4 regions of the Streptomyces sp. UF-297 genome follow, and region 4 is predicted to be linked to each of the others. Evidence: riboswitches for the same ligand, from Rfam matches in the RefSeq annotation. Region 4 holds a riboswitch; each other region holds the start of a gene.
What was found. Region 4 has a riboswitch for cobalamin ahead of AC4IJH_RS35150 (GHMP family kinase ATP-binding protein). Riboswitches for the same ligand answer to the same signal wherever they lie in the genome.

Region 1 (4,369 bases), on a different contig from region 4:
CTGCTGCCGGACGGCCGGGTGATGACCTTCGGCTCCGACTCGCTGTTCGCCGACAAGGACAACACCAAGCCCGGCGTCTTCGAGCAGCAGATCGACCTCTACACCCCGCCCTACCTCTACCGCGACTCCCGGCCCCAGCTGACCGGGTCCGAGCGCAGGACCGTCCCGCTCGGCGGCAAGGTCACCTACAGGACGGCGCAGAGCGCGGGCATCAAGAAGCTGCGGCTGATCCGGCCCAGCTCCTTCACCCATGTCACCAACATCGAACAGCGCTCCATCGCGCTGGACTTCACCCGCACCAAGGACTCCGTGACCGCCACCCTGCCCAAGGACCCGTCCCTGGTCCCGCCCGGCTGGTACATGCTCAACGCCGTGGACGACCGGGGCACCCCGTCCGAGGCGGTCTGGCTCAAGGTGCCGGTGGCGCAGGGCAGTTGAGGTGCCCGTATACGAAGCGAGCGGTTGAGGAGTCCGCATACGAAGAGGGGCGCCCCGGATCACCGGGGCGCCCCTCTCTGTTGCTCAACTACCGCGAATTGCGGGCGAGCTGAAGGGCGTACTCGGGCCACCACTCCCCCGCCTTGGGCCCGCCCTTGCAGGTGCCGTCCGACTCCCCGGGGCGCTTGATCCACAGATAGGCGTCCACCAGCGGGTCGCCGGTCCTGACCGTCGGGGCCTTGCCCAGCGCCCGGCCCGGGGGGTTGCACCAGCTCTCCGCGTCGTCGCCGCCCGGCGCCGGGCCGTTGCCGTTGCGGCTGGTGTCGATGACGAAGGGCTTGCCGCCGAGCATCCCCGACAGCTGCTTGCCGTACTTCGTGTTCTCTTCCGTGGTCTGGTAGTTGGAGATGTTCAGCGCGAAGCCGTCGGCCTTGTCGATGCCCGCGCGGCGCAGCGGCTCGACCATACGGCCCGGGTCCTTGATCCAGTGCGGATTGCCGGCGTCGAGGTAGACCTTGGTCCTCGGCAGCGCCTTGAGCTTGCCCACGGCCTCGGTCAGCAGGGCGTAGCGCTCCTCGTGGAACTGCTCGGGGGTGCACTTGTCCTCGATGTGCGGCAGCGCGTCCGGCTCCAGGATGACGGTCGTGGCGCGGTCGCCGATGCCCTTGACGACGCCGTCGAGCCAGCCGCGGTAGGCGTTGCCGTCCGCGGCGCCGCCCTTGGAGTAGTTGCCGCAGTCGCGGTGCGGGATGTTGTAGAGGACGAGCAGGGCGTCGCGGTCGGCCTTGGCGGCGGCCTCGGTGAAGCCGCGCGCTTCGCTCTCCGCGTTGTCCACGCCGATCCACTCGGCGACGGGCCGGGAGGCGATCTTCTCGATCAGTTCGGCGTCGGACGCCTTGCCTTCCTTGGTGTACGCGGCCATCTGGCGGGCCGCATTTCCGTCGGGGTTGACCCAGAACCGCGCGGTGGACTTGGGCTGTTGCCCCAGAACGGGCGCGCCGGCCCCGCCCTCGCCCTCTCTCTCCCCGCCCTTTTCCGAAGAGCCGAAGCACCCGGCCAGCATCAGCAGCGCACCCGCGGCCGAGACCGCCGCCAGCGCCGTGCGCCGGCGGCCTGCGGTGCGGTGTCCACCCGGGGGGCGTCCCCCCGGCCCCCCCACATTTCCGTACATCCACTCCCCCTCGGAGCACGGGACAAGACCGGTCCGATCCATCGTTGCACAGGGGCGAGGAGCACTGTCGACCTATCGACGAGCCGATGACGGCTTGGCCTCAACTGCCCCTAGGCGGGGGCGTTCAGGCGTTCTAGAGTAGGTCGCCTGGCCCCAGTCCCCGGCCGTGTCCGACCTACGCACTCCCAGCGCCTCCCCCCGGCGACAGGGCCTCTCCCGCAGCCCTGGCGCCGCGGCGGTCGAGGACCGACCGGTCGGCGGTTCAGGGGGGAGCGGACCGCCGGCCGGGCACGGTCGCGTGCGCCCGTGCGCTGGTTGACATGTGCCCGTCCTGCTGGGAATCTCCGTTGCGACAAGTCCATACATCGAGGCGACGGCAGACAGGAACCCGGTGCGAATCCGGGACGGTCCCGCCACTGTGACCGCGAGCAGCGCCGCTCGCGGGAGTCAGGAACTGACCCGTCGTCCTCCTGCCATGGGGCGTGGAAACCCCACAAGGAGGCACTTCGGATGTCACTGCACACCGCGCAGCACACCGACCCGGCGGCCGTCTCGGCCGCCACGACCCGCACCCGCGACTGGCTGATCGCGGGCGGCGCCGTCATCATCGCGCTGATCGCGCTCTACGCCGTCTTCATCGACAACGGCTCCCTCATCTCCGCGACCGGCGACTACCTCCACGAGTTCTCCCACGACGGACGGCACCTCTTCGGCGCCCCCTGCCACTGATCGGGGCGCACGCACCATGAACCACCCCGTACTCCCCTTCCTGCGACGGGGACTGCTCGCGGGCGGCGCGGCCGGTCTGCTGACCGGTCTCTTCTCCCTGCTGCTCGCCGAACCGCTGATGGACCGCGCGATCCGCGCCGAGGAGGCGCGCCAGGAGCGCATGGAGCACCACGACGCGGGCGCCGCCGTCACCCAGCACCACGAGGAGCTGTTCACCCGCTCCACCCAGCACTTCGGCCTGGTGGTCACCGCGGTCGTCGCCGGTCTGGCACTGGGGCTGCTCTTCGCCGTCGCCTACGCGCTGATCCACCGCCGCGGCGCCCCGGGCGAGCGGCCCTGGCCGCGCGCGCTGGCCATGGCGGCCGCCGCGTTCACCGGCGTCGCGCTGCTGCCCGGACTGCGCTACCCCGCCAACCCGCCCGGCGTCGGCGACTCCGGCACGGTCGGGCAGCGCCAGATGCTGTGGCTGGCCGCGGTCGTCATCGGCGCCCTGGGCATGCTGCTGGCCTGGCAGATCCACCGCAGACTGGCCGGCCGCACCGAGCCGGTACGTCAACTGGCCGTCGCGCTCACCGCGATCGCCACCCTCGCGCTGCTGTTCGCGCTCCCCGGCAACCCCGACCCGGTACCCGTCTCGGCCACCCTCCTGTGGGACTTCCGGGTGCTCTCCCTGGCCTCCCACGTCCTGCTGTGGGCGGTCCTGGGCGGCGTCTTCGGCGCCCTGGGCCTGCGCGCGGCACGCTCCGCCCGCAGCGCCGGCGCCGACGCGGCAGTCCCGGCACCGGCCGCCTGAGCGCTTTGCCGGACGCGCGGTCGTCGCACCGCAGGCCGTGGAGGGGAGTCGAGCACGGCCCCCGCGCCTTACGGGGCGCGGAAACCGGCATCGCCGGCCGGAGGCCCGGCCTCCCCTCCCGGACCTCCGGCCGCCTTCCCGCGCGTCCCGTCCCGCGCCGTGGGCCCTTCGATGCCCGTACGGCTGAACCGGCTGCGGTACGCGCTCGGCGGCACCCCGATCTCGCGCAGGAACGTACGGCGCATGGTCTCGGCGCAGTTGAACCCGCAGCGCCGCGCCACCGCCCGTACCCCCTCCGCGCCGCTCTCCAGCATCTCCCGCGCCGCCTCCACCCGCGCCCGCTCCACGTACCGCCCGGGGCTGGTGCCGACCCGGCGGGTGAACATCCGGCTGAAGTGCCGCGGGCTCATCGACAGCCGGGCGGCCATCGCCTGGACCGACAGGTCCGCCGCCGGGTCGACGGCGATGTCGTCGAGCAGGGCGCGCGGCGGCCCGTCCGGTAGCGCCGGGGCGCGGTTGCGCAGGCTGAACTGGGACTGTCCGCCGGGCCGTTGGAGGAAGACCACCAGCCATTTGGCGACCTCCCGGGAGAGCGCGGCGCCGTGGTCCTCCTCCACCAGGGCCAGCGCCAGGTCCACCCCCGCGCTCACCCCGGCGGAGGTCACCACCGGCCCGTCGCGTACGAAGATCGCGTCCGGCTCCACGCTCACCGAGGGGTGTTCGGCCGCCAGCTCTTCGCACAGCGCCCAGTGCGTGGTGGCCCGCCTGCCGTCCAGCAGCCCGGCCTCGGCCAGGACGAAGGCGCCGGTGCACACCGAGGCGATCCGGCGCGCCCGGCCGGCCACCAGCCTTACCTGAGCGGTCAGTTCGGCCCCGCAGGCCGTGCCGCCGTGGCCCCAGCCGCCGGCCACCAGCAGGGTGTCCGGCTCCGCGTCCGGCAGCCGCAGGTGTACGCCGAGGCGGATGCCGGAGGAGGTCACCACGTCCCGGCCGTCCACGGAGGCCAGCCGCACCCGGTAGGCCCCGTCCCGCAGGCCTCCCGCGGAGGAGAACACCTCCAGGGGACCGGCCGCGTCCAGCAGTTGCACCCCGTCGTAGACCACGACCACCACCTCCCGCACGGCCTGCGCCGGACCGGTCGGGCCGCAGGGGCGGGGGTCCACGCTGTCCCGCACGCTCAGGCCAGCGACTTCCGTACGGAGGCGACCAGTTCGGCCGGCGCCTTGTCCGGCGAACCG
Region 2 (4,369 bases), on a different contig from region 4:
GTCCTGGCTGCCGTTGGTGTCGCCGGGCACGAGGTCCGCGCGGCTGGAGGCGAACGCCACATGGCTGCCGTCGGCGCTGATCACCGGCATCTGGCTGCCCTGCTCCCCCGTGTGCGGGAGGCCGTCGATGGTGACGCCGGTGGTACGGCCCGTCCTGCGGTCGTGGACGAAGACGTCCTCCTCGGCGTTGGTGTCGTCCGGCACGAGGTTGGCGGCCCGGGAGCCGAAGGCCACATACCGCCCGTCGGCGCTCAGCGAGGGCGAGAAGGAGGGGCCGTCGCCCTGGGCGCCGCCGGTGGCCACGCTGATCCGCTCCACCGCGCCGGTCCTCAAGTCCCTGACGAAGACGTCCCATTGGGCGTTGGTGTCGCCGGGCACGAGATTGGTGGCCGCCGAGGCGAAGGCGGCATAGCGCCCGTTGCCGCTGAGGGCCACGCCGCTGGAGCTGCCGTCGCCCTGCGCGCCGCCGGCCGCGACGCTGATCCGCTCCGTGCGCGGCGCGTTGGCCTGCGCCCCGGCCGTCCCCGCGGGCAGCAGCGCGGCCACCGCGCAGGCCAGCACGGCGACGGCTCTTCGTGACCCGCTGTGTCGTGCGCTCATCGGCTTTCCCCTCCTACAGGTCGGTTCTGCAGCCGCCGGACGAAGACATCGCCCGAGGCGTTGGTGTCGCCGGGCACCAGACCCTCGTCCCGGGAGTCGAAGAGCGCCGTACGCCCCGACGCGTCGGGCACCACGGCGTTGGTCCAGGACGTGGACTGCGCCCCGTCGGCGGCGAGGTTGACGCGCTGGACCGCCCCGGTCCTCAGGTCCCGTACGAACCCGTCCGCGTAGCCGTTGGTGTCGCCCGGCACGAGGTTGGTCGCCACCGACGTGAAGAACAGCCGCCGGTTGTCCGCGCTCAGCCGCCCGTCGGAGGCCCATCCGTTGCCCTGCGCGCCGTCGTGGGCGCGGGTCAGCAGCCGGGTGCCGCCGTCCCCGTTCAGGTCGCGGGCGAAGATGTCGTACGTGCCGTTGGTGTCGCCCGGCACCACATCGCCGGCCGGGCTCACGAAGAGCGCGTAGCGGCCGTCCGGGCTCAGCGAGGTGGAGGGTGTCACGCCGACGGCGGCGCCGGCGGTGCTCAGGCTCGCCGCCCTCGTCCGCCCCGAGCCGAGGTCGTGGACGTACATCGGGTCCAGTGGCGGCGGGCGCAGCGCGGTTCTCGCGCCGGGCAGATTCGACGCCCGCGAGACGAAGCCGACCCGGCGGCCGTCCGCGCTGATCGTCGGGATGCGGGAGGCGCCCTCGGCCTGGCTCCCGTCGCTCGCCACGCTCACCCGCCGCGTCGTTCGCTCCCGCAAGTCCGCGACGAAGACGTCCTGGCTCTCGTTGGTGTCCCCCGGCACCAGGTCCGCCCGGGACGAGCCGAATGCGAGATATCGCCCGTCACCGCTGATCGCGAAGCCCTGGACGCCGTAGCCGTACGGCGAGGTGCCCGCGCCCGCCGTGGGGCTCTGCGTCCGCCCGGTCACCCGGTCGCGCACGAAGACGTCGCCCTCTTTGTTGGTGTCCCCCGGTACCAGGTTGCCCGCCGAGGAGGAGAAGGCGACATACCGGCCGTCGGCGCTGATGGCGGGCGAACCGGAGAGAGCGTCGCCCTGCGTCCCGTCGCTGCCGACGCTGACCAGTTCGACCTTTCCGGTCCGCAAATCCTTGAGATAGACGTCCTGTTGGCCATTGGTGTCCGACGGCCCGAGGTCCGCGGCGTCGGAGGTGAAGGCGGCGTAGCGCCCGTCGGCGCTGAGCGCCGGGCTCGCCGCGAAGCCGGCGGACTGGGCCCCGTCCGCGGCCGCGCTGACCCGCTCGGTGGCCGCGGCGGACCGCGCCGAAGCCGCCCCGGCGGGCAGCAGCCCGGCCGCGAGGCACGCCCCGGCAGCCACCACGACCCCGGCTCTTAACCGTGCACGCATGTCTCCCCCCTCACACTTGGCCCCCTGCGGCCCCGATGGCCGACGGAGCAGTCAAGGAGCCAATACGCTGCACGGGCCCCGGTCAACGCCTCGACGGCGGCCCGGTCCCGCAATACGCCCCGTTCATCAGGGCTCTCTAACACACCTGAGGGCATGCCGCCGCCACGCGACACAAGATGTGGGGGTGCGTGCGTCGGCCAGCACAAGATGTATGCTCGTCCTCGCTGTCGCCGCAGGGGAATCCGGTGCAAATCCGGAACTGTCCCGCAACGGTGTACGAGTGCGCATTTAAGCACCCGTGAGTCCGAGGACCTGCCGACGGTACGACCCGCCGCGACCGGCGCGGTCGCTGTTTCGTCCGGGCCTCGCGGGTTGGGCCGGTGGACGCTACGAGTGTGCCCGCACCCCTCTTTTCCGGGGTGCCGTGTGCCCGTACGCGCCCGTCGCGCACCACCCCTCGCGGCCCCCGCCGAGTGAGGGAGAGCACCACGTGACCATCGCGCCGACGGAGCCCGCGTCAGCCGCTGCGGCCGTGCAGAACACGCGCGCCGCGCAGGCCACGCAGGCCACGGAGACCGCAGACGGGCCCGGCACCGCCCTGCTGCGCACCCTGACCGACCTCACCGCGGATCTCCCCGCCACCGACCCCGGCAAGGTCGCGGCCGCCGCCCTGCGCGGACGCCACGCGGGCTCCGACGAGGCCGAGTTGAGGTCCCTGGCCACCGAGGCGGCGGCCGGTCTGATCGGCGACGAGCCGCAGTACTCCAAGCTCGCCGCGCGCCTGCTCACCCTCGCCGTCGCCGACGAGGCCGCGGGCCAGGGCGCCGTCTCCTTCTCGGCCTCCGTCGAGGTCGGCCACCGCGAGGGCCTGATCGCGGACGACACCGCCGAGTTCGTACGCACCCACGCCGAGCGCCTGGACGAGCTGGTCACCACGGCCCTGAAGGACGGCGCGGACGACCGCTTCGGCTACTTCGGCCTGCGCACCCTGCACTCGCGCTATCTGCTGCGCCACCCCATCACCCGGCAGGTCATCGAGACCCCCCAGCACTTCCTGCTGCGGGTGGCCTGCGGCCTGGCGGAGGACCGCTCCCTGCGGGCCCTCGATGACGTCGCCGAGCTGTACCGCCTGACCAGCACGCTCTCCTACCTGCCGTCCTCCCCCACCCTGTTCAACTCCGGCACCCGCCACCCGCAGATGTCCTCCTGCTACCTGCTGGACTCCCCGCTGGACGAGCTGGACTCGATCTACGGCCGCTACCACCAGGTGGCGCGCCTGTCCAAGCACGCGGGCGGCATCGGCCTGTCGTACTCCCGTATCCGCGCCCGCGGTTCGCTGATCCGCGGCACCAACGGGCACTCCAACGGCATCGTGCCGTTCCTGCGCACGCTGGACTCCTCGGTCGCCGCCGTCAACCAGGGCGGCCGGCGCAAGGGCGCGGCCTGCGTCTACCTGGAGACCTGGCACGCGGACATCGAGGAGTTCCTGGAGCTGCGCGACAACACCGGTGAGGAGGCGCGCCGCACCCACAACCTGAACATCGCGCACTGGATCCCGGACGAGTTCATGCGCCGGGTGGACGCCGACCAGGACTGGTCGCTGTTCTCCCCGGTGGACGTCCCCGAACTGGTGGACCTGTGGGGCGCCGAGTTCGACGCCGCGTACAAGAAGGCCGAGGCCGAGGGCAAGGCCGTCAAGGCCGTGCCCGCCCGGGTCCTGTACGCGCGGATGATGCGTACGCTCGCGCAGACCGGCAACGGCTGGATGACCTTCAAGGACGCCGCCAACCGCACCGCCAACCAGACCGCCGAGCCCGGCAACGTGGTGCACTCCTCCAACCTGTGCACCGAGATCCTCGAGGTCACCAACGACGGCGAGACCGCCGTGTGCAACCTCGGCTCGGTCAACCTCGCCGCCCACCTGGGCGAGGACGGGCAGATGGACTGGGAGCGGCTGGACGCCACCGTGCGCACCGCCGTCACCTTCCTCGACCGCGTGGTGGACATCAACTTCTACCCGACCGACGAGGCCGGCGCCTCCAACTCCCGCTGGCGCCCGGTGGGGTTGGGCCTGATGGGCCTGCAGGACGTCTTCTTCCGGCTGCGCCTGGCCTTCGACTCGCCCGAGGCCAAGGAGCTGTCCACGCACATCTCCGAGCGCATCATGCTCGCGGCGTACGAGGCCAGCGCCGACCTCGCCGAGCGGCACGGCGCGCACCCGGCCTGGTCCGCGACCCGCACCGCGCGCGGCGTGCTGCACCCCGACCACTACCCCAACGCCGAGCCGCGCTGGGCCGGCCGCTGGGAGGCGCTGCGCGCCCGCATCGCCACCACCGGCATGCGCAACTCCCTGCTCCTGGCCATCGCGCCGACCGCCACCATCGCCTCGATCGCGGGCGTGTACGAGTGCATCGAGCCGC
Region 3 (4,369 bases), on a different contig from region 4:
GGACGCTGCCGCCCGCCCTGGACATCGAGCACAACCCGTACGACAAGAAGCACCCGTGCTTCAGCATGAGCAAGAAGCGGCTGGTGCGCTGGATCTGGGACTTCAGCGACGAGGTGAAGCGCCAGACGGGCCGGCGGCCCGTGATCTACACCACGACGCGGTGGTGGAACGGCTGCACCGGCGGCGCCCGCTCCTTCGCGAACCACCACCCGCTGTGGCTGGCCAACTGGCACAGCTCGCCGGGCCCGCTGCCCGGCGGCTGGGACTTCCACAGCATCTGGCAGTACGACAACGGGGGCTCGCTGCCGGGTGACCAGAACCAGTGGAACGGCTCGATGCGAGAGCTGAGGCGGTTCGCCAGAGGGTGAACGTCCGGTGATCGCGGCGGCGCCTCCGCACGAACTCGGCGGGGGCGTCACCGCCGCGCCCGTCCCAGTTCACCTTCCGTTCACCCATCGTCCGTACGGTCCCGTGCGTCACTGCCCATCGAACTGATTGCCTGGGTGAATGGAACACATCACGCTTCTCATCGGGATCGTGATCGTCACGGCCTTGGTGTTCGACTTTACGAACGGCTTCCACGACACGGCCAACGCGATGGCCACCACCATTTCCACCGGGGCGCTCAAGCCCAAGACAGCGGTGGCGATGTCGGCGGTCCTCAACCTCGTCGGCGCATTCCTGTCCGTGGAGGTCGCCAAGACCATCTCCGGGGGAATCATCGACGAGACCGCCGGGATCAGACCTGAAGTGATCTTCGCCGGTCTGGTCGGCGCCATCGTCTGGAACCTGCTGACCTGGCTCGCCGGGCTGCCCTCCAGCTCCTCGCACGCCCTCTTCGGCGGCCTGATCGGCGCCACCCTGGTGTCGGTGGGCACCGACGGCGTCAACGGCAGCGCCGTGGTGATGAAGGTCCTCATCCCGGCCGTGTTCGCGCCGATCGTCGCCGGTCTGGCCGCGATGGCCGCCACCCGCCTGACCTACCGCCTGGCCCGGGGCCGGGACGAGGCGGAGACCGCCAAGGGCTACCGCTCCGGCCAGATCGCCTCGGCCGCGCTGGTCTCCCTGGCCCACGGCACCAACGACGCCCAGAAGACGATGGGTGTGATCACCCTCGCGCTGATCACCGGCGGGGTGCTCGCCCCGCAGGCCGACCCGCCGATGTGGGTCATCGCCTCGGCCGGTATCGCCATCGCGCTCGGTACGTACCTGGGCGGCTGGCGGATCATCCGCACGATGGGCAAGGGCATCACCGACATCCAGCCGCCGCAGGGCTTCGCCGCCCAGACCGGCGCCGCCGCCACCATCCTGGCCTCCTCCCACCTCGGCTTCGCGCTCTCCACCACCCAGGTCTGCTCGGGCTCGGTCATGGGCTCCGGGCTGGGCCGCAAGGGCGGCGTGGTGCGCTGGTCCACGGCGGGCCGCATGGTCATCGCCTGGGGCCTGACGCTGCCGGCCGCGGGTCTGGTCGCGGCGGCCGCCGCCTACCTGGCGGGACAGGGCGACTGGGGCGTGGCGACGGTGGCCGTGCTGGCCGTGATCGCCTGCGGTGCCATCTGGCTGGCCTCGCGCCGCAAGCCGGTGGACCACACCAACGTCAACGAGGTGCCGGCCGACGAGCCGGTGGGCGTGGTCACCGCCGCGCTGCAGACCGTCGCCCCGCCGCCGGCCGGTGCCGCGGCCCCGGTGGCCGACAGCCCGTCCGAGCCCGCCCCCGCGGCGCGCGCCAAGGCCGCCGCGACGGCCACGGGCTGACGCTCCCGGCGCAGCCAAGAGCCAGAAGGAAACTCAACCATGCACATCGACTGGGCAGCTCTGGGCCAGGTCTTCGGCGTCAGCCTCCTGGTGACGGTCGGGATCGTGGGCCTGTTCACCCTCGGCATCGTCGGTACGTCCCGCAAGCCGCAGCAGGAGACCGGCGAGGCGGTCGCCGCCTCCGCGCCGGCCCGTATCGGCGCGTACGCCTGCTTCGCGCTGTGCGCGGCGGCGGTGGCGTACGGGATCTACCTGATCGTGGCCGGCTGACGGCCGGCCCCCTCCCGCGCCCCGCGCAAACCGCTTGGACCAGGCGCCCGGAAGCGCACGGCAGCAGCCGTGTGCGCCGGGCGCCTGGCGCGTGCCCCCACTGCCGCCCTGTGGCTTTGGCCACAGCCGGTGTGACGGGACTGCGCCGCAGGTCAACGGTGAGTTGACGGGCATTCGCGGCGCGTGGTGGACTGCCGGAGCCATTCGGCGACAGATGAGGAAGTCCGGTGAGAATCCGGCGCGGTCCCGCCACTGTCACCGGGGAGCGCTCCTCCAACGAAGGTCACGGCCCGTGCCGTATTACGGGCTGGAAGGCCGGGGGCGGCGCCGATCCGGGGAGCCAGGAGACTCTCGTCGCCGGTCACGTCGAGCCAGGGCGCGGACCCTGAGTGAGGACATACCGCCATGCCGGGCCGCAGTTCGAGAACCCTGGCGCGCCGTGCGCCGCACACCCCCCTCTCCCCCGCTCTGCCGGCCCTTCTTCGAGGCGCGGCGGTCTGATCCGATGCCTGCCGAACACGCCACTTACGCGTGCGGCGCGGCCCTCGGCTTTCTCGGCGACCTGATCGCGGGCGACCCCAGGCGCGGCCACCCGGTGGCCGCGTTCGGGCGGGCCGCCGCGGCCGTCGAGCGCGGGCTGTGGCGCGACGACCGCGGCCGCGGGGCCGTGCACGCCGTGCTGTGCGCGGGCGGCGCCGCGGCCGGTGCCGCGCTGCTGGCCCGTGCCGCGCGCGGCCGTACCCCCGCCGCCGTCGCACTGACCGCCGCCGCCACCTGGTCCGTCCTCGGCGGTACGTCCCTGGGCCGCGAGGCGCGGGCGATCGGCGGCGCCCTGGAAGCGGGAGATGTGGCCGTGGCGCGGGAGCGGCTGCCGCACCTGTGCGGGCGCGACCCGCGCTCGCTGGACCAGCAGCAGATCGCCCGTGCCGTGGTGGAGTCGGTGGCGGAGAACACCTCGGACGCCGTGGTGGGCGCGCTGGTGTGGGGCGCCGTGGCCGCGGTTCCCGGGCTGGTGTGCTTCCGGGCCGTCAACACCCTGGACGCGATGGTGGGTCACAAGTCCGCGCGCTACCGGCGCTTCGGCTGGGCCTCGGCCCGTACCGACGACGTCTTCGGCTGGCCCGGCGCACGGCTGACGGCCGCGCTGGCGACGCTGGCCGGGCCGGACCGGCGCGGCGCGTGGCGGGCCTGGCGCGAGGACGGCGGGCGCCACCCCAGCCCCAACGCGGGCCCGGTGGAGGCCGCGTTCGCGGGCGCGCTGGGGGTACGGCTCGGCGGCACGCTGGCGTACGGCACCCGGATCGAGCACCGGCCGGTGCTCAACGGCTCGGCGCGGCCCGTGCAGGTGGCGGACATCGAGCGCGCGGTACGGCTCTCGCGCCGGGTCGGTGCGCTGGCGCTGGCGGTGACCGTGGCGGGGCGGCTGGCGGTGGGCGCGGCCCTCTCGCGTAACGGCCGTTCGCGTACGGCCGGTTCGCGTACGGCGGGTTCGCGTACGGCTCTGCGGAGGCCGGAGTGAGTGCCCGGTCCGGGTGGAACAGCGGCGCCCCGGCGGGCGGATGGATCGAGGACGGCGCCCCGGTGCCCGTACAGACGAGGAGAGTGGCGTGAACGGACGCGGCAAGGGGGCGCAAGGGGCGCTCGGCGGTGGGCTGTTGGTCGCCGGCACCACGTCCGACGCGGGCAAGAGCGTGGTCACCGCGGGGATCTGCCGCTGGCTGGTGCGCCAGGGCGTGCGGGTGGCGCCCTTCAAGGCGCAGAACATGTCGCTGAACTCGTTCGTGACCCGCCAGGGCGCGGAGATCGGCCGGGCGCAGGCCATGCAGGCGGCCGCGGCGCGCGTGGAGCCCAGCGCCCTGATGAACCCCGTGCTCCTCAAGCCGGGCAGCGACCGCAGCAGCCAGGTGGTGCTGATGGGCAAGCCGGTGGGCGAGCTGAGCGCGCGCGGCTACCACAGCGGGCGGCAGGAGAAGCTGCTGGACACGGTCACCGAGTGCCTGGCCGAGCTGCGGCGCACGCACGACGCGGTGATCTGCGAGGGCGCCGGCAGCCCCGCCGAGATCAATCTGCGCCGTACCGACATCGTGAACATGGGCATCGCGCGGGCCGCCCGCATCCCGGTCGTGGTCGTCGGCGACATCGACCGCGGCGGGGTCTTCGCGTCGTTCTTCGGGACCACGGCGCTGCTGTCCAAGGAGGACCAGGCGCTGGTGGCGGGGTATCTCGTCAACAAGTTCCGGGGCGATGTGACGCTGCTGGAGCCCGGGCTGGAGATGATGCGGCAGCTGAGCGGGCGGCCGACGCTGGGCGTGCTGCCCTTCCAGCACGGGCTGGGCATCGACGA
Region 4 (4,369 bases):
CGCAGCAGGGCGACGGCGCCGGACAGGGCATGGGTGAAGTCCATCCAGTGGATGGCGTCGTACAGGTGGTGGCGGACGTTGTCGAAGACGATCGAGGAACCGATCCCGGCGATGATCGCTTCCGGGTCGTGGTGGTCCTGGCTGCCGAAGGTGACGCTGTCGAACGGCTGCACCCCGACCAGCCGGACGCCGGGATCGCGCCGCCGCAGGTGCTCGGTGAGCCCGCCGGTGGAGGCACCCGACCCGACCCCGCCGACGACGGTCAGCGCGTGGTCCGGCAGCGCGGCGGACACGATGTCCGCGACCTCCCGGTAGCCGAGGTAGTGGATGGCGTCGTGGTACTGGCGCATCCAGTGGACGCCGGGCCGCTCGGCGAGGATCTCCCGCACCCGCCGCACGCGTAACTCCTGGTCGAGCTTGAGGTTGTGCGACGGTGCGACCTGCTCGACGGTGGCGCCGAGGATCTCCAGCTGGGCTAGCGTCGTGGTGTCGACGGTGGTCGAGGCCACGATGTGGCACCGCAGGCCGTAGCGGTGGCAGGCCAGTGCCAGGGCGTAGGCGTAGATGCCGCTGGAACTGTCGATCAGGGTCTGTCCGGTGCGGATGGTGCCTTGGTCGAGGAGCCGGCGGACGGCCGCGAGCGCCGAGTAGATCTTCATCGACTCGAACCGCAGCAGGACCATGCCGTCCGTGAGCCGGACGAGGTCGGGGGTTTTGAGGGCGTCGGCGATGTGGGGGTGTGTCACACGTAGCCTCCGTGGGCGAAGGAGCACTGGTGGCCGAGCGAGTGGAAGAAGGCGGACAGTTCGCCCTTCAGGGACGGTGCGGGCCGGCGTCCGAAGAGGTAGCCGATGACGGAGCCGGTGTGGGCGACGAAGAGGCCGTCCGCCCCGAACTCCTCGCGGTGGGCCAGTACGGCTTCGAAGGTGTGCTTGGGCAGCGCCTCCTGGGACAGCACGCCGCTGATGGTGGCCGCCCTGGCCACGGCGGCCGCGTCCCCCGAGGCGAAGCCCTTGAGGAGGTCCGTCAGGCATTTCTCGTACTCCGTCGCGCAGCGCCGGTAGTGCCGCTGCAGCAGGGGAGTGACCGCGGCGGTGTCCACCGTGCCCGGCTCCATGACGAAGGCGGTGTGGAAGCCGATGCCGGCGCCCAGCCGCCGTACGACACGGTGCCGGGCGCTCAGGTAGAGCGCGAACTCGTCGAGGAACACGCTGTCGGCCCGCTCTATCGCGGAGAGGATGCCGATGACCGCGTCGGCGTCGTACGGCAGGGAGAAGACCTGGAACAGACAGCGCAGCGTCGCCACGATGTCCGCCGTGGAACTGGCCATCCCCACCCCGACGGTCAGGTCCGAGTGGGTGCTCCAGCGGCCCGGCGGCAGCGTCAGCCCGTAGTGCCCCAAAAAGAGCCGTACGGCCGTCGCCGCCTTCTCGCCGAGCGGCAGCTCATGGCCCGGATGGGCGCCGGGCGTGAAATACACCCAGGAGTGGCGGTCCACGGGGAACGAGACCAGCGCGATGTCCGGATCGCCGACAGGGCGCAGCGGGCCCTGGAAGAGCTCGCCCAGCGTCCCGTGGCAGACACCGGAGACCGGCCGCGCCGAGGCACCATCGGATCCGGTCAGCATGGGCCACCGCACAACAGCCTTGTAGGGAGCGGCTGGTGGCAGCTCCTGCGGTACGCCTCGGTCACGAACACGCCCTCCTCGCCGCACCCGGCCCGAGGAATGACCGCAGAGCGAGAAGGCGGCCGCGACCGTACGCGCGTCACGCCGCCTGCACCGCCGACCCAGCCCTCGAGGTCACCGTGAACAGCGCATGCGTCGCCGCACGCGCACAGTGGCAGGTCTTCGGACTCGTGGGCACGTCGGCCGGGCCTTCCGGCGACATCTACTGGCCGTCGCTTCCCGCGCCCCTGGACGGGGCCCAGTGCCGTTGACGGCGTTCGCTCCCACTCACCGCTGCGGGACAGTCCCGGATTCCCACCGGGTTCCCTCTTACGACGCGCCCCGGAAAAAGGCGCGAACCGACTGCGCACATCAGCGTAGAGGCGCCGTTGCCGCGGCAACAGAGTGACCTGAGGGGTTGGCTTGATTGCCCCCGCTGACACGGCGCGGGATCTGTGGCATCGGGCGGCCGGAGCATCCGGGGGACGCTGCGGGACGAGAGGTGGCGGTGCGCGGCAGGCTGCCCTGCCCAGGGAAAAACGTGACGGCCGGGACGGGCTCGGGCGAGCCCGTCCCGGCCGTCACCGGTTCAGGACGAGGCGAGCTCCGCCCGGACGGTCCGCGCGGCGGCGACGAGGTTCTCCAGCGAGGCGCGGGTCTCGGGCCAGCCGCGGGTCTTCAGACCGCAGTCGGGGTTGACCCACAGGCGCTCGGCCGGGATGGCGCCGAGGCCCTTGCGCAGCAGGCTGGAGGCCTCCTCGGCGCTCGGCACGCGGGGGGAGTGGATGTCGTACACACCGGGTCCGGCCTCGCGCGGATAGCCGTGGGCGGCCAGCTCGCGGGCGACCTGCATGTGGGAGCGGGCGGCCTCCAGGCTGATGACGTCGGCGTCGAGGTCGTCGATGCCCTGGACGATGTCGCCGAACTCGGCGTAGCACATGTGGGTGTGGATCTGGGTCCGGTCCTGCACACCACTGGTGGTCAGGCGGAACGCCTCGGTGGCCCAGGCGAGGTAGGCACTGTGGTCGGCCGCCCGCAGCGGCAGCGTCTCGCGCAGCGCGGGCTCGTCCACCTGGATGACCGAAGTCCCGGCCGCCTCAAGGTCGTTGACCTCGTCGCGCAGGGCGAGGGCGACCTGGCGGGCGGTGTCGCCCAGCGGCTGGTCGTCGCGGACGAAGGACCAGGCGAGCATGGTGACCGGGCCGGTCAGCATGCCCTTGACCGGACGGTCGGTGAGCGACTGGGCGTACGTCGTCCAGCGCACCGTCATCGGCTCGGGCCGCGAGATGTCACCGGCGAGGACCGGCGGGCGCACATAGCGGGTGCCGTACGACTGGACCCAGCCGTGCTGCGTGGCGAGGTAGCCGGTCAGCTGCTCGGCGAAGTACTGCACCATGTCGTTGCGCTCGGGCTCGCCGTGCACGAGGACATCGATGCCCGCCTTCTCCTGGAAGGCGAGAACCTCACGGATCTCGTTCTTGATGCGCTCCTCGTACCCGGCCGTGTCGATGCGGCCCGCGCGCAGGTCGGCCCGGGCGGTGCGCAGCTCGGCGGTCTGCGGGAAGGAGCCGATGGTGGTGGTCGGCAGCAGCGGCAGGCCCAGGTGGGCGCGCTGGGCGCCGGCCCGCTGCTCGTACGGGGCCGAACGGCGGCCGTCGGCGTCGGTGACGGCGGCGGCGCGGTCGCGCACGGCGGGGTCGTGGGTGATCGCGGAACCGGCGCGGGAGGCCAGGTCGGCGCGGTTGGCGGCCAGTTCGGCGGCGATGGTGTCGGTGCCCTGTGCGAGACCGCGGGCGAGCGTGACGATCTCGGTGGTCTTCTGCCGGGCGAAGGCGAGCCAGCGCAGCACCTGCGGGTCGATGTCGCGCTCGGCGGTGGCGTCGAGCGGAACGTGCAGCAGCGAGCAGGAGGCGGCCACGTCCACCCGGTCGGCCAGGCCCAGCAGCGTGCCGAGGGTGGCCAGCGACTTCTCGAAGTCGTTGATCCAGATGTTGCGGCCGTTGACGACACCGGCGACCAGCCGCTTGCCGGGCAGGCCGCCGGCCGCGGCGAGCGCGTCCAGGTTGCCGGCGGCGGCCTCGGTGAAGTCCAGCGCCAGACCGTCGACGGGGGCCTTGGCCAGGACGGGCAGGGCCTCGCCGAGCCGGTCGAAGTACGAGGCGACCAGCAGCTGCGGGCGGTCGGTGAGGGCGCCGAGGTCACGGTAGGCGCGCTCGGCGGCGTTCAGCTCGGCCGCGGTGCGGTCCTGCACCAGCGCGGGCTCGTCCAGCTGCACCCAAGTGGCCCCGGCCGCACGGAGGTCGGACAGCACCTCCGCGTACACGGGAAGGAGCCGGTCGAGCAGGGTCAGCGGATCGAAGTCGGCGGCGACGCCGGGAGCGGGCTTGGACAGCAGGAGGTAGGTGATGGGGCCGACGAGGACCGGGCGCGGCGTGAGGCCGAGCGCGAGCGCCTCCTTGAGCTCACCGACCTGCTTGGCGGAGTTGGCGGCGAAGACCGTGTCGGGCCCCAACTCCGGTACGAGATAGTGGTAGTTGGTGTCGAACCACTTGGTCATCTCCAGCGGCGCCACGTCCTGCGTGCCGCGCGCCATCGCGAAGTAGCCGTCCAGGGCGTCGGCCTCGACGGCGGCGCGGTGCCGGTCCGGGACAGCTCCGACCATGACGCTGGTGTCCAGGACGTGGTCGTAGTACGAGAAGTCAC

Region 1: it holds a riboswitch for cobalamin, as region 4 does, so the genes downstream of both, AC4IJH_RS38765 (CbtB domain-containing protein) here and AC4IJH_RS35150 (GHMP family kinase ATP-binding protein) in region 4, are expected to answer to the same signal.
Region 2: it holds a riboswitch for cobalamin, as region 4 does, so the genes downstream of both, AC4IJH_RS27245 (ribonucleoside-diphosphate reductase subunit alpha) here and AC4IJH_RS35150 (GHMP family kinase ATP-binding protein) in region 4, are expected to answer to the same signal.
Region 3: it holds a riboswitch for cobalamin, as region 4 does, so the genes downstream of both, AC4IJH_RS16680 (cobalamin biosynthesis protein) here and AC4IJH_RS35150 (GHMP family kinase ATP-binding protein) in region 4, are expected to answer to the same signal.

Annotation. Positions count from the first base shown of each region.
Region 1 is NZ_JBSIBZ010000111.1:15,406-19,774, reverse strand. Features, by position in the region: gene glxA (radical copper oxidase GlxA) at 1-438, shown strand, start outside; gene AC4IJH_RS38770 (glycoside hydrolase family 6 protein) at 527-1,609, opposite strand; cobalamin riboswitch at 1,947-2,086, shown strand; gene AC4IJH_RS38765 (CbtB domain-containing protein) at 2,120-2,338, shown strand; gene AC4IJH_RS38760 (CbtA family protein) at 2,355-3,131, shown strand; gene AC4IJH_RS38755 (GlxA family transcriptional regulator) at 3,200-4,252, opposite strand; gene AC4IJH_RS38750 (DJ-1/PfpI family protein) at 4,309-4,369, opposite strand, start outside.
Region 2 is NZ_JBSIBZ010000055.1:57,731-62,099, reverse strand. Features, by position in the region: gene AC4IJH_RS27255 (TolB family protein) at 1-600, opposite strand, end outside; gene AC4IJH_RS27250 (TolB family protein) at 597-1,949, opposite strand; cobalamin riboswitch at 2,157-2,283, shown strand; gene AC4IJH_RS27245 (ribonucleoside-diphosphate reductase subunit alpha) at 2,440-4,369, shown strand, end outside.
Region 3 is NZ_JBSIBZ010000024.1:65,071-69,439, forward strand. Features, by position in the region: gene AC4IJH_RS16665 (lysozyme) at 1-368, shown strand, start outside; gene AC4IJH_RS16670 (inorganic phosphate transporter) at 508-1,755, shown strand; gene AC4IJH_RS16675 (hypothetical protein) at 1,795-2,025, shown strand; cobalamin riboswitch at 2,196-2,395, shown strand; gene AC4IJH_RS16680 (cobalamin biosynthesis protein) at 2,531-3,544, shown strand; gene AC4IJH_RS16685 (cobyric acid synthase) at 3,633-4,369, shown strand, end outside.
Region 4 is NZ_JBSIBZ010000087.1:32,512-36,880, forward strand. Features, by position in the region: gene AC4IJH_RS35145 (cysteine synthase family protein) at 1-746, opposite strand, end outside; gene AC4IJH_RS35150 (GHMP family kinase ATP-binding protein) at 743-1,627, opposite strand; cobalamin riboswitch at 1,825-2,045, opposite strand; gene metE (5-methyltetrahydropteroyltriglutamate--homocysteine S-methyltransferase) at 2,256-4,369, opposite strand, start outside.